Regions from separate parts of the Erwinia sp. 2186 genome, predicted to be linked through region 4. Evidence: riboswitches for the same ligand, from Rfam matches in the RefSeq annotation. Region 4 holds a riboswitch; each other region holds the start of a gene.

Region 1 (7,410 bases), 600 kb from region 4:
GGTTATTCTCCTGGAACAGCATGGAAACCGGTCGCTTCGCCGGTGGCGTGTGGCTGTGATCTTCGCCATTCAGCAGCAAGCTGCCGCTATTTACCGCAAGAAACCCCGCCACCAGGCTCAGCAGGGTGCTTTTCCCCGCGCCGCTCGGGCCGAGGATCGCCAGCCTTTCTCCCGCCTGCATGCTCAGTGAAAAGCGCATCGGCAGATGGTTATAGAGGTAGGTCAGATTAGTTAACGTCAGCATGGCGTCCCGGCAGTTTTTCAATCAGGGTGAACAGAAGGAAGCAGAGCAGCAAAAGCAGCAGCGCAGTGACCGCGCCATCTTCGCTACGGTAGGAGCCAATCTGTTGATAGAGATAAAACGGCAGCGTGCGGAAATTTTCATTACCAAACAGCGCCACCACGCCAAAATCGCCAATCGACAGCACGCAGGCAAATGCCAGCGCCTGCGCAAGAGGGCGCTTTAACGCGCGCAGTTCGATCAGTTTGACGCGATTCCAGCCGTGAATATCCAGCGACAAACAGAGCCGGTTATAGCGTTCGGCAATGTCCCGCAGAGGGTTTTCCAGCACCTTCATGGCGTAAGGAATGGCCATCAGCGCATTGGTGAAAATTACGATACCATCGGCGGCGTCCGGCAGGCCCACGGTGGCATTCAGCAGCAGAAAGAAGCCGGTCGCCAGCACGATGCCGGGCATGGCCAGAATCAACATGCCGCTCAGTTCCAGCGACTGGCCGAGCCAGACGCGCTGACGCAGGCGCAATTCCCGGCTGCTCCACAGCAGCATCACCGTCAGGATCACACACAGCACCCCCGCGCCAAGCGCGATGCGTATTGAGGTGAAGGTGGCCTGCCACAGCGCCGGTTGGCGTAATACTGCGGGCAGCCCCTGATTCAGGCCATCCACGATCACCGCCAGCAGCGGCGGCAGTAATAAAAGCAGCGCGGCGAAGATTAACAGCGCATCCCACACTTTGGCGCGCCCGCTGTCTTCAGGATTTCGCCAGCCGTTGATGCTTGCCGTGCCCGACGGAATCGCTTTGCTGAGCCACTGACTTAACATCACCAATCCCAGACAGCAGACCATCTGAATCATCGCCAGCAGGGCGGCACGGCCCGGATCGTAATCAAAGTTCAGCGCCTGAAAGATCGCCAGCTCGATGGTGGTGGCTTTTGGTCCGCCGCCGAGCGACAGGACGGTTGCGAAGCTGGCAAAACAGAGCATAAAAATCAGCGCGCCGGCAGGCAGAATTTGCCGCCGCAACCAGGGCCATTCGACCACCACGAAATGGTTCCAGCCGCGTAATCCCAGCTGCGCGGCCAGCTGGCGCTGCTCACCGGGGATCTGTTCCAGCGCCTGCAGCAGCAGACGCGCGGCTAACGGCAAATTAAAGAACACATGCGCCAGCAAAATGCCCTGCAAGCCATACGGCGTGAAGGTATAGGGAATGCCCAGCAACGCGCAGAGATCGGCCAGCCAGCCCGTGCGGCCATAGACGCTGAGGATGCCGAATACCGCCACTAACACCGGCAACACCAGCGTCATCGCGCAGAGTCTTAACAGCGTGTCCCGGCCGGGGAAGCGGCGTCGGTAAAGTGCGCGGGCCAGCGGGATCGCCGGCCCAACCGCCAGTACCGCGGAAAGAAAGGCCTGCCAGAAGGAGAAGCGCAGGACGTGCCAGAGATAGTCATCCTGCCAGAGATCCCGCCAGTGGATCGCCGGCGCACTCAGCCATAGCGCGCTGAATGCGGTCAGGGCCACGGCGACCAGCAGCGTCGCCGCCAGCGCACCGGGCACTAACGGGCCAGCACTCAGCGGCTGACGGCGCGTTGCCATGCACTGATCCATTGGCTACGTTGGCTGGCGACTTCCTGTGACGTGTATTGCAGCGAGTTGGACGGGACGGTCAGGGTATCGAAACCGGCAGGCAGGGTGCTTTTCACCACCGGATACATCCAGTTGCCGGTTGGGATGCTGTCCTGGAACGGTTTATCCAGCATAAATTTCATGAATTTCTGCGCGAGCTCCGGCTGTTTGCTGCTTTTCAGCTGGCCGGCCACTTCTACCTGCAGGTAGTGACCTTCGCTGAAATTGGCGGCGGCATACTGCGATTTCTTCTCTTCAATCAGGTGGTAAGCCGGAGATGTGGTGTAGCTCAGCACCATATCGCCTTCACCCTTGAGGAACAGCCCGTAAGCTTCGCTCCAGCCTTTGGTAACGGTGACGGTTTTCTTCGCCAGCTTCTGCCAGGCTTCCGGTGCCTTATCGCCGAACACTTTCTGCATCCACAACAGCAGGCCGAGGCCCGGGGTGCTGGTGCGGGGATCTTCATAAATAATCTTCAACGGTTTGTCGCTGTTGACCAACTCTTTCAGGCTGGTGGGCGGATTTTGCAGCTTGGTTTTATCGTACACAAAGGCGAACCAGCCGTAGTCATACGGCACAAAGGTCTTATCGTTCCAGCCACCCGGAACGGTGACCTTGCTGGTATCGACCTGGCCTGGTGCGAACAGGCCGGTTTTCTCCGCCGCATCCAGCAGATTGTTATCGAGGCCCAGCACCACATCGGCCTTGCTGTTTTTACCTTCCATCCGCAGACGGTTAAGCAGCGAGACGCCGTCTTCCAGCGCCACGTATTTCAGCTCGCAGCCGCAGTCCGCTTCAAACGCCTTTTTGATGGCAGGACCCGGTCCCCAGTCAGCGGAAAAAGAGTCGTAGGTATAAACAGTCAGGACGGGTTTAGCCGCGAAGGCCGGGAAGGTGCCGAGGATCAGTAAAGGCAGAACTTTTTTTAACACTTTGCGTTCCTTGAAAGTTAGGTGTCGCAAAGGATCTGAGCAATCTGGAGAGTCTCAAATCCCTACGCCGGCATTATCCGGATCAGGTTCGACGGGTTTGTCTCAGCGCTGGCAGTGAAACACCGCGAACGCACCCCGTTGAGAACGGCCTATTCTAGTGATTTCCGCTGGGTAACGAAAGCATCATGCGTCGTCAGGGGCGAACCAGGCGGATTTAAAATCAAACCAGCCCAGCATATTCATTCTGACCCCGCGCATACTGCGTTGACCTTCCAGCAGCAGCCAGTGATGGAACAGCGGATGCAGCGTCCAGGTGTTGATCAGCTGCTTGCCCCAGTCGGCCAGCGGCAGCTTCTGTTCGCGCCAGCGTTGCGCATCCTCTTCCCAGTCCAGCGTGACGCAATGATGCACCAGCGGGATTTCGTACAGCAGCGCAAACACCGAAAATTCCAGCGGCAGGGTGAAGTTGGCACTGCCGAGCCAGATATCGCTTTCGGCTTCGCCACGGTGCCAGACGTCATAATCGACCTGTTGGGTGATCAACTCCACGCCCTGTTCGGCGAGGATCGGCCGTAACGCATTGGCGATGCCCTGATGCTCGACGTGATCGTTATACCAGGTCAGCGTCAGGGTGGTCAGCCCGTCGGGCTTCTGGCTGGCAGCCATATCGCGGCGATGATGCCAGCGCGGCAGCAGGCCATAAGCCGGGAACCAGTAGCGTTGATAGCCAATACCGGCATGATTCAGCAGGGCGATCGGGTTGAACAGCGTGCTGACCCAGCGACGGATGTGTTCATCGCGACCCTGTTCGGATCGCTGGTCAAAAAGCAGGAAATAGCAGCCTTCTTCCAGACGACTCTCTTCTGACTTTTCTTCCAGCCCTTTGCCTTCCAGCTTAACCCCGGCATAAACCAGCTCATCACTGATTTCCGGCAGCACCCAGATATTCACTTCATCAATCAGCGCGCGGTAACCAAAATAGTCATCAAACGCCTGGATCCTCAGTTGGGTGGTCTGATTGCGCACCACCGCATACGGGCCGGTGCCAATCGGCTGACGGGCGAAGTCCGCGAGGAATGGCCACTCTTTTGGCAGGATCATGGTGCTGACGCTGCCCAGCAGCCAGGGAAGCCAGTTGTCGGGCTGATGCAGATGAATATCCAGCGTCCAGGGCGCCGAGGACTCAATGCGATCGAAATGGGCATAAAGGCGTTGGGGCTTCAGTCGCTCAAGGGTGCTGATAATGTCGGCCATCTCCAGCTCACGGCCATGATGAAAGTGGATCGCCGGGCGCAGATAAAACCGCCAGTGCAGCGGAGAAAGCTGCTGCCAGTGGTGGGCAATATCGGCTTCGATTTCCCCATTTTCCTCATTTATCCGCGTCAGGCTGCTAAAAATCTGACGGGCAAGGTGGGTTTCAGAACGACGCAGCGGCGTACCGGGTAACAGATTCAGTAACGAGCGATAGTACATCACCCGCAGGATATGTTTCCCCTGGCGGAAACTGCGGCCAAGATGCGAGATCAGCATCTGTCTGACCGCGTTTTTATCGCCCACCAGCTGCACCAGCTGGTCGATGCGATCGTTCTCCAGCAACTCTTCCGCCCGCTGCTGTTGCAATGCCAGCCCGGTGTAATGGAAGCTGAGCTTTGAACGTTTTCCGCGCCCGGCTTCAGCCTGCCAGTCCAGCCAGCCCTGTTCCTGCATCGCATTCAGCAGATTGCGCATATGCCGGCGGGAGCAGCTCAGTTGTACCGCCAGATCGTTGAGCGTGGTCTCCTGCGGCTGGCCTTCGCAGCACTGCCACAGGCGGATAAACTGTTGTTGTAAGCGGGCAGAAGACATAAAAGAGGAAGCCTTATCAGAAAGCAGTCTGTTTTTTCTTCCTTATATTAGGACGATAATGCCCGCAGATGAAAGAGCGGGAGACATTCTTCGAATGCGCTCTGACATTGATGATTCTGAGTATGGTGCCTTTCACCAGCCAGCCGGGTTAATACCTTGCTGGCTTTTTTCGCTGCTCCATGTTTTCTTCTATGCTTGCTGTTTGTCGACTCACCTCTGTGGCGACTTTTTTTGAAGGATCAGCTATGAAATCGCTCCTCACGCGCCGTCGCCGTATCAATCCTGTTTACGTCGCCTTTATGGCCGTGTCGTTTATGGTGGGCGTGGCGGGTGCGCTTCAGGCTCCGACGCTTAGTCTGTTTCTGACCCGTGAAGTGGCCGTTCGTCCGTTCTGGGTCGGGCTGTTTTACACCATCAATGCGATAGCCGGCATTGCGGTGAGCATTCTGCTGGCAAAGCGCTCGGACAACCGGGGCGACCGCCGCATGCTGATCCTGTTTTGCTGCGTGATGGCGATTGGCAACGCGCTGATCTTTGCCTTCAACCGTGACTATCTGACGCTGATTACCTTTGGCGTGCTGCTCTCCGCGCTGGCCAGCGTGTCAATGCCGCAAATCTTTGCCCTTGCCCGCGAATATGCTGACAGCTCGGCCCGAGAGGTGGTGATGTTCAGTTCGGTGATGCGTGCCCAACTGTCACTGGCCTGGGTAGTCGGGCCGCCGTTGTCCTTTGCGCTGGCGCTGAATTACGGCTTCACCACCATGTTTTTGATTGCCGCCGGACTGTTTGTGGTCTGTGTGGCGCTGATCTGGTTTGCGCTGCCGTCGGTGCCGCGCGTGGAACAACCGCCTGAAGTGGTGATCACCCAAATCAGCGCGTGGAAGAATAAAGATGTGCGGCTGCTGTTTATGGCTTCATTGCTGATGTGGACCTGCAACACCATGTATATCATCGATATGCCGCTGTATATCAGCAGCGTGTTGGGGTTGCCGGATAAGCTGGCTGGATTGCTGATGGGCGTGGCGGCCGGGCTGGAAATCCCGGCGATGTTGTTGGCGGGCCATTATGTGAAGCGCTTCGGTAAACGCAAAATGATGCTGTTTGCGGTGGCGTCCGGGGCGATATTCTATCTGGGGCTGGTGGTGTTCCACGACAAAGCGGCGCTAATGGCTTTGCAGATCTTTAATGCCATCTTTATTGGTATTGTCGCCGGGATTGGCATGCTCTATTTCCAGGATCTGATGCCGGGAAGGCCCGGTGCGGCGACCACATTATTTACCAACAGTATTTCGACGGGGGTGATTCTGGCGGGCGTGATTCAGGGCGCGCTGGCGGAAACCTTTGGCCATTATTCGGTTTACTGGGCGGCGTTGGTACTGTCGATTGGGGCGCTGGTGATGTCGGCCAAAGTGAAGGATGTCTGAGGGACGTTCGGGCGGAAGTGCTTCCGCCCGTGAGGGTCACTAACGCAGAAAGGCCGGCTGGGTTTTCTCATACGCCGTAATGTCGGCGTCATGTTGTAGCGTCAGGCCAATGTTATCCAACCCGTTGATCAGGCAGTGTCGGCGGAAGCTGTCGATGCTGAACGCGTAGTGCTTGCCATCGGCGATGACTTCCTGCTTTTCCAGATCGACGGTGATTTCCACGCCTGGCTGTGCGGCAACCAGCTGGAACAGCGTGTCCACCTCTTCCTCGCTTAATGACACCAGCAGCAGCTGATTGTTAAACGAGTTATTGGCAAAGATATCGGCAAAATCGCTGCCGACAATCGCCTGAATACCGTAGTCAGTCAGTGCCCAGGGCGCATGCTCACGGGAGGAGCCGCAGCCAAAGTTTTCCCGCGTTAGCATAATGCTGGCACCGCGAAATGCGGGCTTGTTCAGCACGAAATCCGGGTTGGGGATCTGGCCTTCTGCATCGCTGTAACGCCAGTCGTAAAACAGGTTGCGGCCAAAACCGGTGCGCGTCACCATCTGCAAAAATTGCTTCGGGATAATCGCATCGGTATCGACGTTTGCCGCATCCATCGGCACCACGATGCCGGTATGTTGGGTAAATTTCTTCGCCATACAGCCTCTTTAAATCAGTTCGCGGATATCAGCAAAATGGCCTGCTACCGCCGCAGCCGCAGCCATTGCCGGGCTCAGCAGATGCGTGCGGCCGCCGCGGCCCTGACGACCTTCAAAGTTGCGGTTGCTGGTGGATGCGCAACGCTCACCGGGATTCAGACGGTCGTTATTCATTGCCAGACACATTGAGCAGCCCGGTAAGCGCCATTCAAAACCGGCATCAAGGAAGATTTTATCCAGACCTTCCTCTTCCGCCTGCGCTTTGACCGGACCCGATCCCGGCACGACATAGGCCTGAACGCCCGGCGCAATCTTGTGGCCTTTCACCACCGATGCCGCCGCCCGCAAATCCTCAATACGTGAGTTGGTGCAGGAGCCGATAAAGACTTTGTCGATCTTCACCTCGGTCAGCCGGATGCCAGGCTGCAAATCCATATAGGCCAGCGCCTTCTCGGCTGAGGCACGCTCAACCGGATCGCTGAATGAGGCCGGATCGGGGATCCGCTCGTTAACGGCGATCACCTGGCCGGGATTGGTGCCCCAGGTAACCTGTGGCGCGATGTCCGCCGCATTTAAGGTCACCACTTTGTCGAAGTGCGCACCGCTGTCGGATTTCAACGTCCGCCACCAGGCGACCGCTTCATCCCATTCCGCCCCTTTCGGCGCAAACTGGCGGCCACGGGCGTAATCAAAGGT
Region 2 (7,410 bases), 2.0 Mb from region 4:
AGTATTTGCCCGGCGCACCCGGGATTTCGAAGCCGAAGTAAGGCGCATCGCGGGAGATATCCCACTGCTGCAGGCCAGACTCGAACCATTCCTGCATTTTATTCGCCACCTGCTCCTGCAGCGCGCCGGAGCGGGTCCAGGCTTGCAGCATAGCGCTGAACTCTGGCAGGTCGAAGAAATAGTGCTCAGAATCACGCATCACCGGCGTCGCGCCAGAGACCACCGACTGCGGATTGATCAGCTCGGTCGGGCTGTAGGTCGCGCCGCACACTTCACAGTTATCGCCGTACTGATCGGGCGATTTGCATTTCGGGCAGGTGCCTTTAACAAAACGGTCCGGCAGGAACATGCCTTTTTCCGGATCGTACAGCTGTGAAATGGTGCGGTTCTTGATGAAACCGTTCTCTTTCAGACGGGTATAGATCAGCTCGGACAGCTCACGGTTCTCGTCGCTGTGCGTCGAGTGATAGTTATCGTAGCTGATGTCAAAGCCAGCAAAATCTGTCTGATGTTCCTGACTCATCTCAGCAATCATCTGCTCAGGCGCAATACCCAACTGCTGAGCTTTCAGCATGATTGGCGTACCGTGTGCATCGTCCGCACAGATGAAGTAAACCTGATTGCCGCGCATTCGCTGGTAACGGACCCAAATATCTGCCTGGATATGCTCGAGCATGTGGCCGAGATGAATGGAACCGTTGGCGTACGGCAGTGCGCACGTTACCAATATTTTTTTCGCGACTTGAGTCATAGTAAGACTTGCTATACCTGTTTTAAAAGGGGGGATAGATGGTAACCGAAAGGCCGTCCCTGCGTAAACAATCCCGCGATCTCACCGCCGTTTTTTAAGGCCGGTAACATCACCGCCTGCCACTTCTGATATGCTTAAACCCATCTGAACCCATTAAAGAACTGATAAAGAAAACAAGGAGCCGGGATGACGGTACAAGCTCAGGGTCAACATTCACCGGAAGCGCTGCGTGCGATGGTGATGGGCACATTGACCACTTTTGAACATCCGACGCTGAAGCATAACCTCACCACCCTGAAGGCGTTGCACCACTGCGCGCTGATGGACAATACCCTGCATATTGATTTGGTAATGCCGTTTGCCTGGCATAGCGGTTTTGAAGCGCTGAAAGAGTCGACCAGCGCCGAGCTGTTACGTCTGACCAGCGCCACCGCTATCAGCTGGCGGTTGACGCACGATATAGCCACGCTGAAAAGAGTGAAAAATCATCCCGGTGCCACCGGCGTGAAGAACATTATTGCCGTCAGCTCGGGCAAAGGTGGCGTGGGAAAATCCAGCACCGCCGTCAATATGGCGCTGGCGTTGGCTGCTGAAGGAGCCAAAGTCGGGCTGCTGGATGCCGATATTTATGGTCCTTCGATCCCCGACATGCTCGGCACCCGTGATGAACGCCCAACCTCGCCAGACGGCACGCATATGGCGCCGATTATGGCGCACGGCCTGGCAACCAACTCGATTGGTTATCTGGTGACGGACGATAACGCCATGGTCTGGCGTGGGCCGATGGCCAGCAAAGCGCTGATGCAACTGCTGAACGAAACGATGTGGCCGGACCTCGACTATCTGGTGCTGGATATGCCGCCGGGTACCGGTGATATTCAGCTGACGCTGGCGCAGAATGTGCCGGTGACCGGTGCGGTGGTGGTGACCACGCCACAGGACATCGCGCTGGTGGATGCCCGAAAAGGTATCGTGATGTTTGAGAAGGTTAACGTCCCGGTATTAGGTATCGTTGAGAATATGAGTATGCATATTTGCAGCAACTGCGGTCACCACGAGGCTATTTTTGGCAGCGGCGGGGCGGATAAATTAGCAGAGCAATACCATACGCGCCTGCTGGCCCAGCTGCCGCTGCACATTACGTTGCGTGAGGATCTGGATGATGGACAGCCAACGGTGGTGCGTCGTCCGGATAGTGAGTTTACGGCGATGTATCGCCAACTGGCCGGTGCGGTGGCTGCCCAGCTTTACTGGCAAGGGGAAGTGATCCCTGCCGATATCGCCTTCCGCGCGGTCTGAGTCACCTTCTCCCGGTTTCATCGCCGGGAGAGCGTTCAGCGCACAAAATGCATCAGCCAGTACTCACCGTGTTCACTCTCGCCGTCAGAAATTATCGTCCAGCCATGCCGTTGATAAAAGGCCACCGCATGATGATTGGCCTTCATGCATTTCAACGCGCCGGTGGAGGTGAACGCCGCCTGCACGGCGGTCAGCAGCAGGCTGCCCACGCGCTTTCCCTGCCAGTCGGGGTCGATAAACAGGCTGTGCAGAAAATTATCGTTAGGTAACACCGCCGCAAATCCGAGGCGGTGACCGTTGTCTTCCGCCACCAGGATGCGCTCGCCCAGCGTGACCCGATCAAAATCTTCCAGCGCCCAGTCACTGCCATCCAGCCAGTGCCAGTTTGCCTTGCGCGACGCAAGAAACAGCGTGCGCAGGAAAGGGCGGTCGGCCTCAGTAAAGGGACGAACGTTCACGACTGGCTCCGGCGCGCGCGGGGACTATCAGACCGGCTTGACATGCCGTTCGCCATCAAGCCCGGTGCCGCGATAGTCGTAGTCAATTTTTCCGGCCTCAAACAGCTCATCAAGCACCTTAAAATTATCCGGTGGCGTCACGTTGCAACGGTGGTTAAGCGTGGTGTCGAGGATAGAAAACCCCCGATCCCCGCGTGAAATCTGTTTCAGGTATTGCAGCATCTTCAGCGCTGCCACGCTGATGCCGTACTGTTCATTAAGCGGTCTGGTCATAATGCGTTGCGTATTGTCTCGGCTCAGGACGGGATGATGCCCAAGAGTAGCGTATTGTTGGCCGTTAGCCAAAAGAGTCCTTGGGCGAAGTTGACGCTTTCCCATCTCCAGGCCAGTGTAAAGAGATTGGGGTTTCATAAGGAAGGCGCAATGACCGCCAGTCAGGACACACAAGAAAATACGCTTAGCCTGCCGGTACTTGCCGCCGGCGCGCTGGGGGTGGTATTTGGCGATATCGGCACCAGCCCGCTGTATACCTTAAAAACCGTGCTCTCTTTGTCGGGCGAAGGACCCACGCCGGAGGTGATCCTCGGGCTGCTGTCGCTGCTGTTCTGGACCATGGTGATGATCACCTCGGTAAAGTATGCCCTGTTTGCGATGCGCATCGATAACCATGGCGAAGGCGGCATTCTGGCGCTGATGTCGCTATTAGTACGTAAGGATAAACGGCGACCGCTGGTGCTGTTTGCCGGGCTTTTTGGTGCGGCGCTGATCTATGGCGACGGTGCGATCACGCCAGCGATCTCGGTACTCTCTGCCCTTGAAGGGCTGACCATCATCCTGCCGGAATCACAACCCTGGATCCTGCCTGGCGCGGTGGTGATCCTGCTGGCGCTGTTTGCCATTCAACCGCTGGGCACGGCGAAGATTGGCAAAGTCTTTGGTCCGATTATGGCGCTGTGGTTCGCGGTTATCGCCGGCCTGGGCATCTGGGGGATTGTGCAGCATCCTGCGGTGCTGGTGGCGCTCAACCCGATGTACGGTATCGACTTTCTCTTCTCCAACGGCATCGTCAGCTTTCTGGTGCTCGGCGGCGTATTCCTTTGCGTCACCGGTGCGGAAGCGCTGTATGCCGATATGGGCCATTTTGGCAAAAAGCCGATCTGGCTGGCCTGGTTTGCTATCGTCTTTCCCAGCCTGCTGCTCAACTACGCCGGACAGGCAGCGTTACTGCTTTCAGGTGCTGACGTGACGCAAAATATCTTCTTCCGGCTTTGCCCGCCGGTATTACAAATCCCGCTGGTGATCCTCGCCACTCTCGCCACCATCATTGCCAGTCAGGCGATTATCAGCGGTGCGTTTTCCATGACCCGTCAGGCAATTCAGCTAGGCTGGCTGCCGAGGCTGCGGGTTAAACAGACTACCGAAGAGAGCTACGGGCAAATCTATATCGGGGCGATTAACTGGTTGCTGATGGTGGTGACCATCTTTCTCGCGGTGTTCTTCAAATCTTCCGACAAGCTGGCAGCAGCCTATGGCATCGCCGTGTCGCTGACGATGATCATGACCTCCGGGCTGTTGTATGTTGCGATGCATGAGGTGTGGCGCTGGAACCGGCTCACCAGCCTGCTGATTGCCGGCGTGTTCTTTGTCATCGACCTGTGCTTCCTGGTCGCCAATATGAGTAAGGTGTTCGAGGGTGGCTATATGCCGCTGATCCTGGCGCTGGTCGTGTACGGCGTAATGCTGCTCTGGCACCGCGGCGTGGAAGCGGCGAGCAGGGCGGTGCACGAAAAATTTATTCCGGTGGACGACTTCCTGGCCATGCTGGAAGAAAAAGCCATACCCAGAGTACCGGGCACGGCGGTGTTTCTGACGCGGGAGAAAGAGGGCACGCCGCCGGTGATGCAGTGGCAGGTGAAGCGAAACGGCTCACTGCATGGGCACGTGCTGTCGCTGACGATCGCTATCGACAACGTTCCGCGCATCAATGCCGACGAGCGCTTAACCGTCACCCAGCTTGCGCCGGGCTTCTGGCACGCGCTGGCGGTGTATGGCTTTATGGAGCGGCCCAACATCCCTGCACTGTTACGCTATCCGCAACTGGATAACTGCGAGCTGGATACCGAGCATGTCACCTATTATCTGGGCCATGAAAACATCATCCCACGCGAAGGTAGCGGCGGCCTGCCGGCCTGGCAGCGCGTGATTTTCAGCTGGATGGCGCGCAACGGCATGCATGTGACCGACTACTACTACCTGCCCAGTGACCGTGTGGTGGAGATCGGTCGCCGCATCCCGGTGTAGCGGTGGAATGTTGATCTGATTACCGCCTGGGGGATGGTAAAGAAAAGCGCCATCCCCCTGGCGGCTGATAGTCGCTTGAGGAAGAGAACACCCAACTCAAGACGCTACTTGCCGAAGCCAGGCTGGATAAGCAGGCGCTTCAGGTGGCTCTTCTGCGCATCACCAAAGGGGCGCTGGAGCGGGTCATCTGACTTTCTTAAAGATGAGCAGGATCAATGGGACGCATACCGCGAAGCCTAATAGAGAGCCTAACGCTGAATCGGAATGATTTTGCGATAGCGCCTTAGCAAACCAGGTGCATTGAGAGGATGTAAATTCCCCTCCCTGGCTCATTGTCTCCGAAAAGTTAAGAGCGAAGACAAGATCGAAGTAAAGCACTAAAACGTAATACGCAACGCAGAGCAGCGCGATACTCACCCACCTTATCCAGAACTTCTTATTCATCATCGTAAGTGCAGTATTTCATTTCTTCTACATGGGATTCGAAAATCTGGCGTTGCTCGCCGTCTGCGTTAGCCAGCCGTTCCACGCTGTACGAATCCTTCAATAATGCGGTCACGGATAGGGTGATCGTATTGCTGTATTTCTGCATAAGTCCCTCTACTTGCTATAGAAATAATCACAGCGGTCATTTTACAAACATTAACCACATGCACAACAAGTATTAGATTTAAGCAAAACTGCTGATCCTGCTAATTGAGCGTTGACTCTAATCCTGGGGGCAGGTCAGGTGTGATAAAGCGGGTATAGAACTGCGGTAATCTTCTTACGCGAAAACCACTGCGGTAGGCATGTGGACACAGGCTTGTGCCAGCAAGCCACTTCCCGTAATCTGGCGGCTGATAGCACGTAGTTAATGACTCGGGGTGCCGTTTCTTTCCAAAGAAAGGGCTGAGAAAAACCCGTCGAACCTGAACTGGATAATGCCAGCGGAGGGAAGTCAGATGCCTGACCGCATCGCCTTCTTGATCGCCGGTTGGGAGTTGTACCATGAACCAACCTCATACCTTTGTCGCGGCGGATGCCGTGGCGTCGCTCCACCTCTTCCGTGAAAAATCGCCGTTAATTCACTGCCTGACCAACGATGTGGTGCAGACTTTTACTGCCAACGTGTTGCTGGCGCTGGGCGCATCGCCGGCGATGGTGATTGATCCCGACGAAGCCGCGCAGTTCAGCGCCATTGCCGATGCCGTGCTGGTCAACGTCGGCACGCTCACCCATTCCCGCAGTGCAGCAATGCTGGCTGCCGTGCACGCGGCCGGAAAGGCGCAGCGTGCCTGGACGCTGGATCCGGTTGCCGTCGGCGCATTGACCTTCCGCACTGAATTCTGTCAGCAGCTGCTGGAACACCGTCCTGCGGCTATTCGCGGCAACGCCTCGGAAATCATGGCGCTGGCGCGCCAGGCAACCTCCGGGCGCGGCGTCGACAGCCTGCATGACTCGGCGCTGGCGCTGGACGCCGCTCGTCTGCTGGCCAGCACCACCGGCGCCATCGTTGCGGTCACCGGGGAAACGGATTACGTCACCGATGGCCAACGGGTGCTGGCTGTGGCTGGCGGTTCGCCGTTGATGACCCGCGTGGTCGGCACCGGCTGCGCGTTGTCGGCGGTGGTGGCCGGATTTGCCGCGGTGCCTGGCGACCGGTTAACGCACGTTGCCAGCGCCTGCCGGATAATGAGCCTGGCAGGCGAACGCGCGGCGATGGCGGCAGCGGGTCCCGGCAGTTTTGTTGCGCTGTTCCTCGACGAGCTGTTCACTCTGGAGGTTCAGGGATGAAGCGCATCAACGCACTGAGCATTGCCGGAACCGATCCCAGCGGTGGCGCGGGCATTCAGGCCGATCTGAAAACCTTCTCGGCGCTGGGTGCCTATGGCACCACCGTGATCACCGCGCTGGTGGCGCAGAATACCTGTGGCGTGCAGTCGGTTTACCGCATTGAGCCCGACTTTGTCGCGGCACAATTACATTCCGTGCTGAGCGACGTGCGCATCGACAGCGTAAAAATCGGCATGTTAGCCAGCAGCGATATCGTCAAGGTGGTGGCTGAAGGACTGAAGGCCTCGTCCGTGCCGTGGATTGTGCTGGATACGGTGATGCTGGCGAAAAGTGGCGATCCGCTGCTTTCGCCGACGGCGGTTGCCACGCTGCGTGAGTGCCTGTTGCCGCACGTTTCACTGATCACGCCAAATCTGCCGGAAGCGGCGGCGCTGCTGGAGTGTCCGGTTGCCACTAACGAAGATGAGATGCGGCGACAGGGAAGGGCGCTGTTAGCGCTGGGTTGCCAGGCGGTGCTGATGAAAGGCGGACATCTGAGCGATGCCGAAAGCCCGGACTGGCTGTTCAGCCGCCAGCTGGAGCAGCGTTTTACCGCGCCGCGCGTGCCAACAAAGCATACCCATGGCACCGGCTGTACGCTTTCCGCTGCGCTGGCCGCGCTGCGACCCCGGCATGATAACTGGGTGTCGACGGTGCAGGACGCCAAGGGCTGGTTACAGGGCGCGCTGGAGCAGGCCGATTCGCTGGAAGTCGGCAAGGGCATCGGCCCGGTGCACCATTTTCATCGCTGGTGGTAGCGGACGATCGGCAACGTTTACACTGGGA
Region 3 (7,410 bases), 2.2 Mb from region 4:
TCGAGAAATACGCATCGCTGCTTTTGGCTTTTTCCAGACTGGCGGACATCACCGACACCAGCATACGGTAAACGTCTATCGCCTCGCCCAGCACCGGGATTTTACCGATTGAGAACGCCAGAATCTTGCTGATGCGGGTAAACAGCAGCTTTCTGTCCGGCAACGCAAACAGCTCTTCCAGCGTCTCCAGCCACAGGTTAAAGGTGGTGGCGAACAGTTCATTCTGCACGATCTGCAGGCTGGCATGCTGCCAGGAGAATGAGGCGGCCATTAAGGCAAAATCACGCTGATAGCTCAGGAATGCCTGCTCATTGTCATCGTCCGCCAGCGTCAGCGCATTACTGGCCAGCTCGAAGTTTTGCAGCTCTTGCTGACTGTCTGCTTCATGCCAGTCAATCAGCCTGGCTTTGCGCAGTTGCAGGGTTTTTAACGCTTCCAAATCGTGGAAGGTTGCCATCGCGATCTCACTGGCTAACAGCGCCTTATTGATCGTCTGAATCACCACGGGCGACTCCACCACAGAACGCTGCGCCAGCAATTCATTGCGGCGATTAAGGTAGGCGGCGGCAGGACTGAGGAAGTTGCTCATGGAGTTTACCCGGGGTCGGAGGGGGGACAGGCATCAGAGAACCTGTACAGTAGGTTCCAGTATGGCATAACTTATTGGTAAGAAAGCCTGGGGAGAAAGCTTTTCAGGATAATGCCAGATAGCCTTGGGTAATCAGCAGCTTGAAATGGCCTGCAACATCGGTTCGCCCACCAGCACCGGCTGGTGGACTTTACGATTTCTTAACGTAATTCCATCGCGTAATTGTTAACCGGCGTTATTTTTTGGATCAGCTTGTGGTCAAAAAGAAACCGTTCGTAAGCATCATAACGGGCTGTATCCAGGTGTGAAGGATCGCGGGCAAACAGCGGCAGGGTTTTCATCCAGGCGGCTTTGTTTAACGCATTATTAAGGTCCGGGTGCGCGCTGGCGAACGCATCCCAACTCTCCTGTGGATGGGCATGCAGGTAGTCGCTGCCTTTCTTTAGCGCGATGAGGAATTTTTTGATTTTCGGCGCGTTCACCTCATCGCGATTGGCCACGATAATCAGCTCGTCATAGGCCGGAACGCCGTAGTCCTCAACGTTGAACACCTGTGGATCCTGACCGTGCTGCTTCAGCTCCAGCGCTTCGATATTGCGATAGCCGCCTATCACCGCATCGACCTGGCCCGCCATCAGCGCGCTGTTGAGCTGGAAATTGACGTTGACCATCTTCACCTGATCCAGACTGACCTTTTCGTGGTTGAGCATGGTGCCCAGCGTCGCCTGTTCAATACCGCTGACCGAGTAGCCAATTTTTTTGCCTTTCAGCCCGGCCGGCGAGGTGATGCTTTTATCCAGCGTCATCACCGTATTTAACGGCGAGTTGATCAGCGTGCCGACGCGCATCAGCGGTAAGCCCTGATCGGCAAAGAAATGCAGCTGTGGCTGATAGGTGATCGCCAGGTCGGCCTGTTTGGCTGCCACCAGCCGTGGCGGCAACGCCGGATCGGAAGGCGGCACAATTTTCACCTCCAGCCCCTGTTCCTTAAACGCGCCAATCTGTTCCGCGACCATGATCGGCGCGTGATCGGGGTTGATATACCAGTCCAGTACCAGCGTGATCTTGTCGTTGGCGTTGGCAGTGTGGGCACAGGCGGCAGTCAGCAGCAGGCCGCAGAGGGTTTTCTTAAACATGTGTTTCCCTTGAGTGAGGTATCGATCAGTCATTTTCCGGTGCCCAGCGGATCAGGCGACGCAGTGCACTGTCCACCGCCAGCCACAGCAGCAGAGTCATCAGCACCAGAATAAAAAGTGCCGCAAAGCAGAGTTCGGTTTGCATCCGCGCATTGGCGTTCAGCATCACGTAGCCCAGACCTTCGCCTGCGCCGACCCATTCGCCGATGATGGCGCCAATCGGTGCCACCGCCGCCGCCATCCTCAGCCCGGAGCCAAACGCAGGCAGCGCCGCCATCAGCCGCACATGGCGTAATAACGCCCAGCGGGATGCGCCCATGGTGCGGGCGAGGTCGAGAAGATCGTTATTGACCCGGCGCAACCCGTCGAAGAAAGCCGAGGTGACCGGGAAGAAAATCACCAGCACCGCCATCGCCACCTTGGCGCTGATGCCGAAGCCGAACCACAGCACCAGCAAGGGTGCCAGCGCAAAAACCGGTATGGCCTGGCTGGTCAGCACCAGCGGCATCAGCCAGCGCTGTAAGCGGGGGGAGAACATCATGCACAGCGCAAGGATGGCGCCGAGCAACACGCCGGCGACCAGCCCGCTGACGATTTCCGCCGCGGTCACCAGCGTGTGCGCCGCCAGATACGCGCGGCTGGTCCACAGGACGTCGGCAACCGACATCGGCGTGGGCAGCAGGAAGGCAGGAACGCCGCTGCGGGTGATTGCCCACCAGACGGCAATCAGGCCGATAAACACCGTCAGGCCACGCCGCCAGCGGCCAAAGGCCGATTCTTTTACGGATATCATCCTGCCGCCCGGGTCAGCTGTTGCAGTAATTCACCCTGGCTCTGCAACAGGTGCCGATCGTCAGGGGCCCGTGGCGGCAGTCCGGCAATCTGATGCGAATCATCAATCCCGGCCGCAGACAGCACCAACAGCTGGTGGCTAAGGCGGCAGGCCTCCAGCGGATCGTGGGTGATCAGTAACACCGTGTGGCCGGTCAGTAACGCTGAGGCCAGGGTCTGGATACTGGTGCGGGTAATGGCGTCCAGCGCTGAAAAAGGCTCGTCCATCAGCACCATCGGCTGACGCTGATAAAGCGTGCGGGCCAGCGCGGCTCGCTGCCGCATACCGCCGGACAGCCCGGCAGGCAGGCTGTCGCCATACCCGCTTAAGCCGACGCGCGCCGTCAGCTCATCGGCCCATTCGCGGTCGGGCTTCTCGCCACGCAGGCGTGAGGCGAGGCTGATATTGTCGCGAACGGTCAGCCACGGATAGAGCAGATCTTTCTGCCCCATATAGGCCACGCGTCCCTGCACCGGCAGGCCATCGCTGCCGGTGACCGTGCCTGCCGTCGGCTGCGCCAGCCCGGCTATGATCTTCAGCAGGCTGGTTTTGCCGACGCCGCTGGCTCCCAGCATCGCGGCAAACTGACCGCCGGTGATATCGACATTCAGCCGTTCAAACACCGTCCGTGCGCCGTAGCGCAGGGTCAGATCGCGCACCTCAATCCCCGGCGGGATCACGCCGCGGGCAATGTCATGACTGTTCATACCACGTTACTCAAACTGGCATTCAGGCCCATCTGCCAGAAGGCACTTTCCAGCCGGGTGGCGGTGGTGAAGATGGTTGAAAGCTCCGGCAGACGACTTTGTGCGCCGCGCTGAACCCCAACCGTTTCCAGTAGATCTATCGCCCGCTGAACGCTGGCCAGATAGTTTTCGTCGCCGTAGTTGGCGATCCACGAGCGGTAGGGATTGCCTTCGGTGACGGTGGTGGGATTGTGCAGCAAGCCGAGGCCTATTTCGGCATAGCCCGCGACGCAGGGAAGCAGTGCGGCCAGCAGATCCAGCGCATCGCCGGACTGGCCGATATCCAGCACATAGCGGGTGTAGTTGAGGGTTTCGGGCGCTTCCTGTTCATTGCGCATCTGGCTTTCGCTGATGCCCCACTGCGTGCAGTAACCGACATGCAGCGGCAGCTCGGCGACGATGGCATTCAGCGAGGCGGTGGCGGCACGCATTTCTGGCAGGGTTCGGAACTTGCTGACCAGCAGGGCATAGGCGCGGGCGAAATGGATCAGGAACAGGTAGTCCTGGGTCAGATAGCGCCGAAACGCGCTTTCAGGCAGCGTGCCCTGGGCCAACTGCTGAAGAAAAGGGTGGTTAACGTAGTGCTGCCAGTCAGCCGCGGCCTGCTGGCGAAGCTGGCCATAAAGACCACGGGAAAACATGTTGTCAGACATGGGACCTCCAAAAGTGAGTGGAGATCCGGGCGTGCAGAGGTATGAACAGGCAACGATCGAAAGTGATGCTATTGCCAACCCGTCCCTTCGCTGGCATGACCCAGATCAGGTTCAAAGGGTCCGGCTAACGTCGCCATCTCAGCCCATAAAGGACACCCCTCGGAGAGGCTTGTTATACGATATTTACTTTTTGATTACAATCGATGGCTGGCAGCCGAGTTGGCGTCATAATGAAAAACGGCCTTCTTGCGAAAGCCGTTGTTTAAGCGCCACTAAGCCTGTTTTGGCTTAGAAATCATATTCTAACGCTAAGCGGTTCTGCCAGAAGTTCTTGTCAGAGGTCGAGGTGGTTTGCACGCCGACAAAGTCGGTCAGGCTCAGCCCTTTCAGCACGCCATCAAAGCTGTAGGTGCCGTAAATCAGGTACTCCGACTGATTGCTGCTGGACGCGCCGGCGCTGGCGGTCAAATCCATAAAGGAGTAACGGCTGCCGAGGGAAATATTGCTGTTGGCGGTCCAGTTCAGATCGGTGGAGTAGGCGTTGCCGCTCCCCAAATCCTGGGTACTGGTGAAGAACGGCTGGGCAAAATACTGGCCGGACGAGGTGTTATGGGCATAAGGCGTCACCAGCGCACCGTTGCCATAGGCATTCTCACTGGCGGCGATATGGTCCCAGTTCAGTGACCAGCGCAATGACGGCACAAAATTCATCGCATACTGCGCGCCGTAGCTGGTGCTGTTTACTTCGCCCGCCAGCGCGTCGCCCTGACTCAGGCCGCGAATAAACTGCACGCCAATTTTTGGCTGCAACGGATTTTCCGACCACGACAGGAAGCTGTCGGCGTAAACCATCTTGGTGTAGTTATTGTATTCTTCGTACCACAGCTGGCCGGTCAGCTTTTTATCATCCAGCTTCAGGGCACGTCCGCCGCCGATGCCCCACATGCCGTTAGTACGGCCATCGGCGTCGGTGTAGGCGGTGGTGTCGAGAAACTGATCGTCACCCCAGGGTTTATAGCGGGTAATTTTGGTGGCGTGCAGGAAATTGTCGCTGTCGCCATAATTGGCGTCCACACCCCGGAACAGGATCGGGGTGATGCGCCAGTCGTAGTCGCCGATAAACGGGATATTGATACGCTGGTCACCGGCGGTGATGCGGAAGTCCTGATAGTGCCAGCTCAGATAGGCTTCGCCGACGCCGGTCTCGTTTGGCCCCAGTTCACCGATCAGGTGGTCATCGTTATGCGAGATGCCGCGTTGCAAAATGCCGCTGACGCCGAGGCTCAGGCCATAATATTCCGCCGTGGCGTACTTCACGCTGCCACCGTAACTGACGGTATCCTGCGAATAGCCCGGTGAGAAATAGGCGTTGTGGGTGGAATAATAGAGGCTGCGCAGGCTGCCATGGACCGAGCCGCAGGTAAACATTTCGGTCAGTGAATCGGCGACGCCGGCATCACAATCCGAAACCGGTGCCGCAGCCAGCGCGTGACCCATTAATAAAGCCTGAGAGACGACGAGTACACCCAACTTTAGCGCAAAGTTGACCTTCTTTGTTTTCATCAATAGCTTCCTGTCAAAATTTGAAAATGATCTGCCCGCAGCAAAATTTGCTGAGTAATTTTTTTTGGGTATCCGGTAAAACCGTCCAGTGGCGAGCGCGTTATTTTAGCTACGCAGGTTATTTACGCACTGTAATTAATTTTATTGCGATTTCATTTATTCAGTGACAGCGGATCGCTTGGTAATTCCAGCGTGTCGCGCACGTCCCAACCCTGCAGCTTGCCTGGGTTGAGCAGTCCTGCCGGGTCCAGCGCCTTTTTAACTGAAACCACCTCGGCCTTAATTTCCCCTTGCTTACCTTCTTCAATGGTAAAGACGTGAGGGTTATTTATTTTTACATCATGATCGCGGAATATCTGCATTATTTCGTTCAATCTTTCTTCACTGGAATAGCGAATTAATTGTAATCCGCTGGCAGTGATATTGCTGTCGTTGTCACGCAGGAATTCAATATGGGAAATAACTTCATCGCCGAACAATTCCGCCATCGTAATAATCTGCTGACGATAGGTGGAATAATTGAACGCCGTCTGCAAATAGGTCAGGGTGCTGTCCACTTTCAGCGCATGCAGCGTGGTATGGTTCCAGCAATATTCCATCAAGGAGGCATTGGCTTCACGCGCCTCGTCCGCCGTCTGGCGCACGGCATTCTGGCCGCGATACTTTTCTAACAGTCCGCTGCACAGGCCTTCACTTTGCTCCGCAATCACGCTAATCACCGCATGCTGCGTGGCCTGGTAGTTGCCGTTCAGATGGGTGAAATAGCTCGGGATTGGTGCGGCGAACAGGGCAAGCTGGCGTTTCACCAGCCCTGGCGAGCGGGCAAAGGCATTGGCATAGTCCAGCGCATCGGTGAAGTCGTCGAACACATCCAGCCGCTCAATCCACTGATGCACCGGTGCCAGCGCCAGCTCGACTTCCAGCAAGATGCCGTTGCTGCCGTAAGCATGATGCAGCAGCAAGGCCTGCGGCGCGGGAACGCTGAGGATGCGCGGCTCGGCTTCCATGGTCATCACTTTCACGCTCAGCACGTTGCCGGGTGCGCCCAGCGGGCCATAGTTGATTGAGCCGATGCCTCCAAAGCCGCCGCCATACAGTCCGCCCAGCGTCGCCAGCCGATAGGTCGACGGCATACAGCGCAGCTCCCAGCCCTCTGGACGGGTCACCGTTTCAATCTCGGCCAGACGGATCCCCGCCTGCGCCCGCACGCGGCCTTCACCCAGTTCCACCACCTGATTAAACGCGGTCATATCGACCAGAATGCCGCCCTGTAGCGGCACCAGCTGACCGTAATTGCCGGTTGCGCCACCGCGTAATATCAGCGGCAGGCCGTGCTGCACGCAGGCCTTGACCAGCAGGCTGAGCTCTTCTTCATTGCGCGGGCGAACCACCGCATCGGCCTGCTTGTTTTCCAGCTGCTGCTTCAGCACCGGGCTGAACCAGTGAAAATCGCGCGAAAGACGTTTGACCTTGGGGGCCTGAAGCGTCCACTCGAGGTCGGGAAGCGCCAGCAGCATCTGCTCTACGGCGTTCTTACGTTGTTCACTGTCCATACTCATCCTGTCGGCAAAAGGGTCATTAAATTAGTGAGACTGCACGGCTTCGCTTTCATGCCAGGCGCTGAGGGCGCGGCGGGAAATCCACGACATCACGCCAAACAGCGCGATCCCGGTTAACGAAATCAACAGCAGCGCGGCAAACATCAGCGGAATATCCAGCTGATAACCTGCCTGTAAAATCTGATAGGCCAGCCCGGTGTTGTTGCCGCCGGTGCCCGCCACAAACTCGGCCACTACCGCGCCGATCAGCGACAGTCCGCTGGAGATGCGCAGCGCGCCGAAAAAGTACGGCAGGGCAGAGGGAATGCGCAGGCGCACCAGGATTTGCAGGC
Region 4 (7,410 bases):
CCGTCTGCCCGTCGGCATAGCCGCCGGGCTGCGTTTTCGAAAAGGCGCTGACAGTATTAATCGCCAGCGGCACCACCTTATCGCGGAACTGGGGTGATTCCCGGGTTGAGAGCGACTGCTCAACTTCCGGTGCAAACAGCCGGAAAGCGCAAATAACCTGAACCAGCTGCGCTTCATCCATGATCGACGCCGGCTGAATGCCGCCCGCGCAAGGCCGGAGTCGGGGAAAGGCCACCGAATATCGGCTTTGCCAGTAGGTTTTCTGCAGCCATAACAGGTGTTCAGCCATCATATAACAGTCGGTGCGCCAACTGTCTGACAGGCCGATCAAAGCGCCCAGGCCAATCTTATCCACGCCGGCACGGCCCAACCGGTCTGGCGTTTCCAGCCGGAAGAAGAAATCCTGCTTGTTGCCTTTAAGGTGATGCTGGCTGTAGACCGAAGGATGATAGGTTTCCTGATAGACCAGTACGCCATCCAGCCCTAATGTTTTCAGTTCGGCATACTCCGCTTCACTCATTGGCTGCACTTCCATCATTAAGGAACTGAAGTGCTGACGAATGGCGGGAACATGTTCACGGAAGTAAGCCATGCCGACTTTTGCCTGATGCTCGCCGGTGACCAGCAACAGGTTATCAAACCCCATCTTGCGGATAGCCTGACATTCCCGGGCAATCTCATCAGCATCTAACGTCTTACGCCTGATGCGGTTACTCATCGAGAAGCCGCAATAGGTGCAGTCGTTGGCACAGAGATTGGACAGATACAGCGGCACAAAGAGATTAACCGCATGGCCGAAGCGTTGCCGGGTTAAGCGCTGGGCCTTTTGCGCCAGCGGCTCCAGATAGGCCTGAGCAGCGGGCGAGAGCAGGGCCATCAGCTCTTCCCGCCCGACGTTGACCGCATTCAGCGCTCGCTCAACATCCGCGGCCGTTTTGCTGTGGATCCTCAGGCGAATATCATCCCAATCGAGCGTTTCCCACTGTGAGACGAAGCTTTTCATTGCGGCTCTCCTGCCTGCAAAAAGTGGGTCAGCGGGCTGGTGGCCACGGCCTGATGGTGGCGACTGCCCAACCCGCTGCGGTAAGCCAGTGCGCCAGCTTCAACAGCAAGTCTGAACGCCCTCGCCATTTGCACCGGGTCTTGCGCGGAGGCCATTGCGGTATTCACCAGCACCGCGTCAGCACCCATTTCCAGCGCTTCACTGGCGTGGCTGGGCGCGCCAATGCCGGCATCTATCACCACCGGCACATTAGACTGCTCGATTATGATCGCCAGCAGATCGCGTGTTTTCAGCCCTTGATTACTGCCGATCGGCGCACCCAACGGCATCACGGCCGCACAGCCCACTTCTTCTAACCGCTTGCACAGCACCGGATCGGCGTGGCAGTACGGCAATACGGTAAAGCCTTCCCGCACCAGGATCTCCGCTGCTTTCAGCGTTTCGATGGCATCGGGCAGCAGATAGCGAACGTCCGGGTGGATTTCCAGCTTTAGCCAATGGGTGCCCAGGGCTTCGCGTGCCAGACGGGCAGCAAAAATGGCTTCCTCTGCGGTTTTAGCGCCGGACGTGTTTGGCAGCAGCTGCACGCCCAGTTCCTGAAGAGGCCGCAGGATCCCGTCATCGCCACCGCGTAAATCAATCCGCTTCATCGCCATGGTGACCAGCTGGCTGCCGGACTCGCGCAACGCCGCAAGCATCATTTGTGGACTGGAGAATTTGCCCGTACCGGTAAATAAACGAGACGAAAAGGTTTTATCAGCAATTTGCAGCATGTCAGCCTCCGGCAATGGCCTGGAAAATCACCAGATCATCGCCTTCCTGTAATAAGTAAGAGGACCAGCGATCGCGGGGAATAATCTGCTGGTTAACGGCCAGCGCGGTGCCTGGCTGGTGGCGGGAAAGCTGCTCCAGCAGCCCGGCCAGCGTCAGCGTGCCGGCCAGCGTCAGGTTTTCATCGTTAACCACGATTTTCATCACTGACCCCGCATACCGGGCAATCCACACTGCGTTGCAGCGACAGCGTTCGCCAGGTTTGTTGCCTGCCGTCAAACAGCCGAAGTTTGCCGTCAAGGCAGGACGGCTGGCCTGCCAGCATCTTTAAGGCTTCTAACGCCTGTAAGGTACCCATTACGCCCACCACAGGACCCAGCACGCCTGCGGTACGGCAATTTCGCTGGGGTTCATCTGCGTCCGGCCATAAGCAGCGATAGCAACCGTGTTCAAAAGGAGGCGTAAGCACCAGCAGCTGGCCACCCAAGCCAACGGCGCTGGCACTGACTAACGGCTTACCCTGTTCCACGCAGGCGGCATTGACCGCATGGCGGGTTTCCATGTTGTCGCTGCAATCCAGCACCAGGTCGACCTGCTGCACGACTTCCCTGAGTGATTCAGCCGTCATCCGCTGCGCCAGAGCAATAAACTCCACCTGCGGGTTTAGCGACTGTAGGTGCTTCTTCGCCACGGCGACTTTGGACTGACCGGTTTCATTCGTGCGAAACAGCACCTGGCGCTGAAGATTACTGATATGCACGCTATCGTCATCGGCCAGCACCAGCTTGCCAACGCCTGCGGCAGCGAGGTACAGCGCCGCAGGTGAACCCAATCCGCCGAGGCCGATAATCAGTACGCTGCCTGCCTGCAATTTCTGCTGGCCATCGAGGCCAAACTCCTCCAGCAGGAGCTGACGGCTGTAGCGTAAAAAGTCGTTGTCACTGAACATGGGCTTCGTCCCCGTTTCCAGCCAGATCGAGCAGCTGCGCGGTAGCTGCCTGCCAGTCAGGCGCCAGCGTGATGGCGCTGACCACCGCAATGCTTCCCACGCCGGTTGCCAAGACCTGCGGTGCCCGTTCCAGACTGATGCCGCCAATCGCCACCGTGGAAATCCCTTTCAGGCGGGAAATATGGCGCTGCAACTCCTGCAATCCCTGCGGCGAAGAGGGCATATTTTTGGTCTGGGTCGGAAAGACGTGTCCGAGGGCGATATAGGACGGCTTCTCAGCCAGCGCCCGATCGAGCTCGGCATCGTCATGGGTTGAAAGCCCAAGCCGTAATCCGGCGCGATGGATCGCATCCAGATCGGCGACATCCAAATCTTCCTGGCCCAGATGCACGCCATAGGCCTGATATTTAATCGCCAGCTGCCAGTAGTCATTGATAAACAGGCGTGCCTGATAACGCTTACCCAGTTCGATAGCCGCCGCGATATCGTTTTCGACCGCCGCGTCAGGCAGATCCTTGATTCGTAACTGAATCGTACGCACGCCCGCTTCAAGCAGGCGCGCGATCCAGGGCACCGTTTCCACGACCGGATAGAGTCCAAGCTGGGCCGACGTTGGCGGGAAGGCTGAGCGGCTCATGCTTTTTCCTCCTGCGACAGCGCATCGGCGGGGTGATAAAGTTCCCCGCCGCGGGTACGGAAAGCCTCTGACATTTCGGCCATACCAACCTCAATCGGTTTGGCTTCCGCCTCCTGTCTGGCGGCATAGTCCCGCACTTCCTGAGTAATTTTCATCGAACAGAATTTCGGGCCGCACATTGAACAGAAGTGGGCGACCTTGCCCGATTCCTGCGGCAGCGTTTCATCGTGATAGGCGCGCGCAGTATGAGGATCGAGTGCCAGATTAAACTGATCTTCCCAGCGGAATTCGAAGCGGGCTTTGGACATGGCGTTATCGCGGATCTGCGCGCCGGGATGCCCTTTTGCCAGGTCGGCGGCATGCGCGGCAATCTTGTAGGTAATCAGACCCTGCTTAACATCTTCCTTGTTGGGCAAGCCCAGATGCTCTTTCGGCGTGACGTAACAGAGCATTGCGCAGCCAAACCAGCCAATCATCGCCGCGCCAATACCGGAGGTGAAATGGTCGTAGCCAGGCGCGATATCGGTGGTTAGCGGGCCGAGCGTATAGAAGGGCGCTTCATGGCAGTGATCGAGTTGCTCGGTCATATTACGGCGGATCATCTGCATCGGCACATGTCCTGGCCCTTCGATCATCACCTGCACGTCATACTCCCAGGCAATTTTGGTCAGCTCGCCCAGCGTATGCAGCTCGGCAAACTGCGCTTCATCGTTGGCATCCTGAATCGATCCTGGACGAAGTCCGTCGCCCAGCGACAGCGAAACGTCGTAGGCGACGCACAGCTCGCAGATCTCGCGGAAGTGTTCGTAGAGGAAGCTCTCTTTGTGGTGAGACAGGCACCACTTGGCCATGATCGATCCCCCCCGGGAGACGATCCCCGTCAGGCGTTTTGCGGTCATCGGCACATAGCGCAGCAACACACCGGCATGGATGGTGAAGTAATCGACGCCCTGTTCAGCCTGTTCCAGCAAGGTATCGCGGAACACTTCCCAGTTGAGATCCTCTGCCACACCGTTCACTTTTTCCAGCGCCTGATAGATCGGAACCGTACCAATCGGAACGGGACTGTTACGCAGGATCCATTCGCGCGTCTCATGAATATTGCGCCCGGTAGAAAGATCCATCACCGTATCGGCGCCCCAGCGGGCGGACCACACCAGCTTCTCCACTTCCTCTTCAATCGACGAGCTGACCGCGGAGTTACCGATATTGGCGTTAATCTTCACCAGGAAATTGCGGCCAATAATCATCGGTTCGGATTCAGGATGGTTAATATTTGCAGGGATGATGGCGCGGCCGGCCGCCACTTCCTGCCGGACGAACTCTGCCGTGATATTTTCCGGCAGGCTGGCACCAAAGCTATTGCCGGGATGCTGTTGCAACAGCACGTCACCCCGGATACGTTCGCGGCCCATATTTTCACGCAGGGCGATAAATTCCATCTCTGGCGTAATCACGCCCAAACGCGCGTAATGCATTTGCGTCACGCAGCGGCCAGCCAGTGCCTTGCGTGGGCGGGGAAGATGGTCAAAACGCAAATGATCGAGGCCTTCATCCGCCAGGCGCTGTTGGGTATACACCGAACTGAGCTGCTCAATGTGCTGAGTATCACCACGCTGTTCAATCCAGTCATTGCGTAGTCTGGCAAGTCCGCGATGCACATCAATTTTTGCGTCAGGATCGCCATAAGGTCCGGCCGTGTCATACACCGGTACCGGTTCGTTATCTTCAAACTGCGGATTGTCTTTGCTGCCACCGACCATCGTCGGACTGAGCTGGATTTCACGCATCGGCACGCGAATATCCTCGCGCGAACCGTTCAGCCAGATGCGTTTAGAATTGGGGAAAGCGGTGCCCTGAAGGGAGTCGATAAACTGCTGGGCTTCTGCGCGCTGTTTGCGGCGGGTCAGTCTTTTATCACGGGTAGACATAGCTCGTTCCTGAAAAAAGGGAATTTGCTTGCCTGGAGTTCGGAGGAGTAAGCGCAGGGTGTGAAAATGGTCGGATCCACACCGTCACTGAAGATTTACTCTTGTTCCCTTCGCAGGTACTAACCTGATCAGGTTCCGCGGATCCCGAATTAACGGTCTCAGCCCCTAAGGGCACTCCGACAAGAAGAATTTTGCTGGCAGACAGCACCAGCAAAACAATCGTGGCAGGTCTGGCCTCGCCACATAGTGCCCTTTCAGCATAAAGGGGCTTTTTTGAAACTACAAGGGGTTTACAATCTGATAACGTTTACGCCGGACGGGCAAGCGCACTCTCATTAGCTGCCTCAGGCTTATCCGCCGTTTTTTCCAGCGCCAGCTGAATAAAGCGGTCTTCAAGCGTGAAACGCGCTTCCAGCGCTTCGCCCACTGTGGACAAAGCATTCTGGAATTCGAGACAGTTATCGTGATCGATAGCCTTCTCGAGATGGGTATCATACACCTGCATGATCATCTCGGTGTTTGCCTGCAGGGAAGGGTAGATCAGCGCGGCTTTAGCCAACTGTTCGCTGCCTTCCATCTCCTGAATAAAGCGTTGATAAACGGTGAAATGCCCGGTGGAAAGGTAATCCACCAATCCCTGACAGAAGCTGTCCAGCGCGTTTTCATCGAGCGTAGTGAGCGATTCCTTGTTAGGCTTGATGCCAACCAGACGATAATAGGCAATCAACAACTGCCTGCGGGAGCGTAGACAAAAGTCTACCAGGTCGCTACATCCGCCGACGCGCGCGGTCAGAACTTCTAACTGGTTAAGCATGAGTGACTCCATGAGTGTAATTATTACTATTTCGCCCCAATCCAGTAATTCAGAAAGTCTGTAAAGCTGAGGATGAGCAATTTTATGCAACGTGAGATTTCAAGCGTAGACGTTGGCTGGTGGGTTGTCAGTCATGAACATAAACTTTGGTTACCGAAAGGTCAATTACCGTTCGGTAGCGCGCAAGAATTAAGCCTGACAGGATCGAACGGATCACAAATCGGCGAGTGGCAGGGCGATCCCGTCTGGCTGATCTGTGAGAACCGTCAAGAGGGCATGGGATCCTTGCGTCAGATCCTCGATCTGGACGTGGGCCTGTTCCAGCTGGCGGGTAAAGGGATCCAGCTGGCGGAGTTCTATCGCTCGCATAAGTGGTGCGGCTACTGCGGCCATGAAATGCACCACAGCAAAACCGAACTTGCCTGCCTCTGCCGCCATTGTCGACAGCGCTATTACCCGCAAATCGCGCCCTGCATCATTGTGGCGATCCGCCGTGGGGAAGAGATCCTGCTGGCCCAGCATACCAAACACCGTAACGGCATCTACACGGTGCTGGCCGGTTTTGTTGAAGTCGGCGAAACGCTGGAACAAACCGTCGCGCGGGAAGTGATGGAAGAGAGCGGGCTGAAGGTGAAAAACTTGCGTTACGTCTCCTCTCAACCCTGGCCGTTCCCCCAGTCGTTGATGATGGCTTTTATGGCCGATTACGACAGCGGCGAGATTGTCATCGATCCCAAAGAGCTACTGGATGCGGGTTGGTATCGCTTTGATGCCTTACCGCAGCTTCCTCCTCCAGGAACGGTCGCCCGTCGCCTGATTGAGGATACCGTGGTGCTTTGCCGCGAAGAGGCTGAGTAAGTACCCAGGCCGGCAAATTCACCCTTTGCCGGCTTTTGCTGAACCCGCTCGGGTGTTTAATCATCGTATTTCATTTTTTTAAATAAACTACTGTGCTTAATCGTGCAGCATCACGTATTTTATTGTTCTGATTTTGTCTGCCAGACTGCATTAATATTAATGTCATGTTAATAACATCAGGGAATGATGCCATGGAAAGGTTCAAGAAAGAACATTACTTATGGGGCCTGTGGCTCTTATGGATTTTTTCTCTTTGTTGTTACCTCTTCCCGCAATATAAATTCTTTGATTGTTGCCTGAGGGTGACGATCGGCTGTTATTTAATATTCGTTTTATTAACTCTCGCTAAAAGGATGGATCCCAATATGTTTAACTTCAATAAGAAAGAAACAGACTCGCCAGTGAACGGCTCAGTCGCTACCGCCTCGCCGCAGGCACCGAAGGCCG

The links. Region 4 has a riboswitch for thiamine pyrophosphate ahead of thiC (phosphomethylpyrimidine synthase ThiC). Riboswitches for the same ligand answer to the same signal wherever they lie in the genome.
Region 1: another riboswitch for thiamine pyrophosphate. It lies ahead of thiB (thiamine ABC transporter substrate binding subunit); the one in region 4 lies ahead of thiC (phosphomethylpyrimidine synthase ThiC).
Region 2: another riboswitch for thiamine pyrophosphate. It lies ahead of thiM (hydroxyethylthiazole kinase); the one in region 4 lies ahead of thiC (phosphomethylpyrimidine synthase ThiC).
Region 3: another riboswitch for thiamine pyrophosphate. It lies ahead of tenA (thiaminase II); the one in region 4 lies ahead of thiC (phosphomethylpyrimidine synthase ThiC).

What each region holds. Positions count from the first base shown of each region.
Region 1 covers NZ_CM173824.1:3,996,277-4,003,686, reverse strand. The annotation lists gene thiQ (thiamine ABC transporter ATP-binding protein ThiQ) at 1-244, opposite strand, end outside; gene thiP (thiamine/thiamine pyrophosphate ABC transporter permease ThiP) at 228-1,838, opposite strand; gene thiB (thiamine ABC transporter substrate binding subunit) at 1,814-2,800, opposite strand; TPP riboswitch at 2,842-2,948, opposite strand; gene sgrR (HTH-type transcriptional regulator SgrR) at 2,984-4,645, opposite strand; gene ACXKZG_RS18740 (sugar efflux transporter) at 4,891-6,069, shown strand; gene leuD (3-isopropylmalate dehydratase small subunit) at 6,109-6,714, opposite strand; gene leuC (3-isopropylmalate dehydratase large subunit) at 6,724-7,410, opposite strand, start outside.
Region 2 covers NZ_CM173824.1:1,646,349-1,653,758, forward strand. The annotation lists gene metG (methionine--tRNA ligase) at 1-751, opposite strand, end outside; gene apbC (iron-sulfur cluster carrier protein ApbC) at 938-2,050, shown strand; gene ACXKZG_RS07490 (GNAT family N-acetyltransferase) at 2,086-2,508, opposite strand; gene ACXKZG_RS07495 (hypothetical protein) at 2,536-2,781, opposite strand; gene ACXKZG_RS07500 (potassium transporter Kup) at 2,932-4,809, shown strand; gene ACXKZG_RS07505 (hypothetical protein) at 4,993-5,256, opposite strand; gene ACXKZG_RS07510 (hypothetical protein) at 5,246-5,368, opposite strand; TPP riboswitch at 5,662-5,764, shown strand; gene thiM (hydroxyethylthiazole kinase) at 5,800-6,585, shown strand; gene thiD (bifunctional hydroxymethylpyrimidine kinase/phosphomethylpyrimidine kinase) at 6,582-7,382, shown strand.
Region 3 covers NZ_CM173824.1:1,906,814-1,914,223, forward strand. The annotation lists gene ACXKZG_RS08725 (hypothetical protein) at 1-589, opposite strand, end outside; gene ACXKZG_RS08730 (ABC transporter substrate-binding protein) at 790-1,725, opposite strand; gene ACXKZG_RS08735 (ABC transporter permease) at 1,751-2,518, opposite strand; gene ACXKZG_RS08740 (ABC transporter ATP-binding protein) at 2,515-3,264, opposite strand; gene tenA (thiaminase II) at 3,261-3,956, opposite strand; TPP riboswitch at 4,022-4,126, opposite strand; gene ACXKZG_RS08750 (TonB-dependent receptor) at 4,245-5,519, opposite strand; gene ACXKZG_RS08755 (FAD-binding oxidoreductase) at 5,672-7,072, opposite strand; gene ACXKZG_RS08760 (ABC transporter permease) at 7,103-7,410, opposite strand, start outside.
Region 4 covers NZ_CM173824.1:4,598,314-4,605,723, reverse strand. The annotation lists gene thiH (2-iminoacetate synthase ThiH) at 1-1,003, opposite strand, end outside; gene ACXKZG_RS21435 (thiazole synthase) at 1,000-1,776, opposite strand; gene thiS (sulfur carrier protein ThiS) at 1,778-1,978, opposite strand; gene ACXKZG_RS21425 (HesA/MoeB/ThiF family protein) at 1,962-2,723, opposite strand; gene thiE (thiamine phosphate synthase) at 2,713-3,360, opposite strand; gene thiC (phosphomethylpyrimidine synthase ThiC) at 3,357-5,291, opposite strand; TPP riboswitch at 5,380-5,480, opposite strand; gene ACXKZG_RS21410 (Rsd/AlgQ family anti-sigma factor) at 5,599-6,105, opposite strand; gene nudC (NAD(+) diphosphatase) at 6,190-6,963, shown strand; gene ACXKZG_RS21400 (bactofilin family protein) at 7,155-7,410, shown strand, end outside.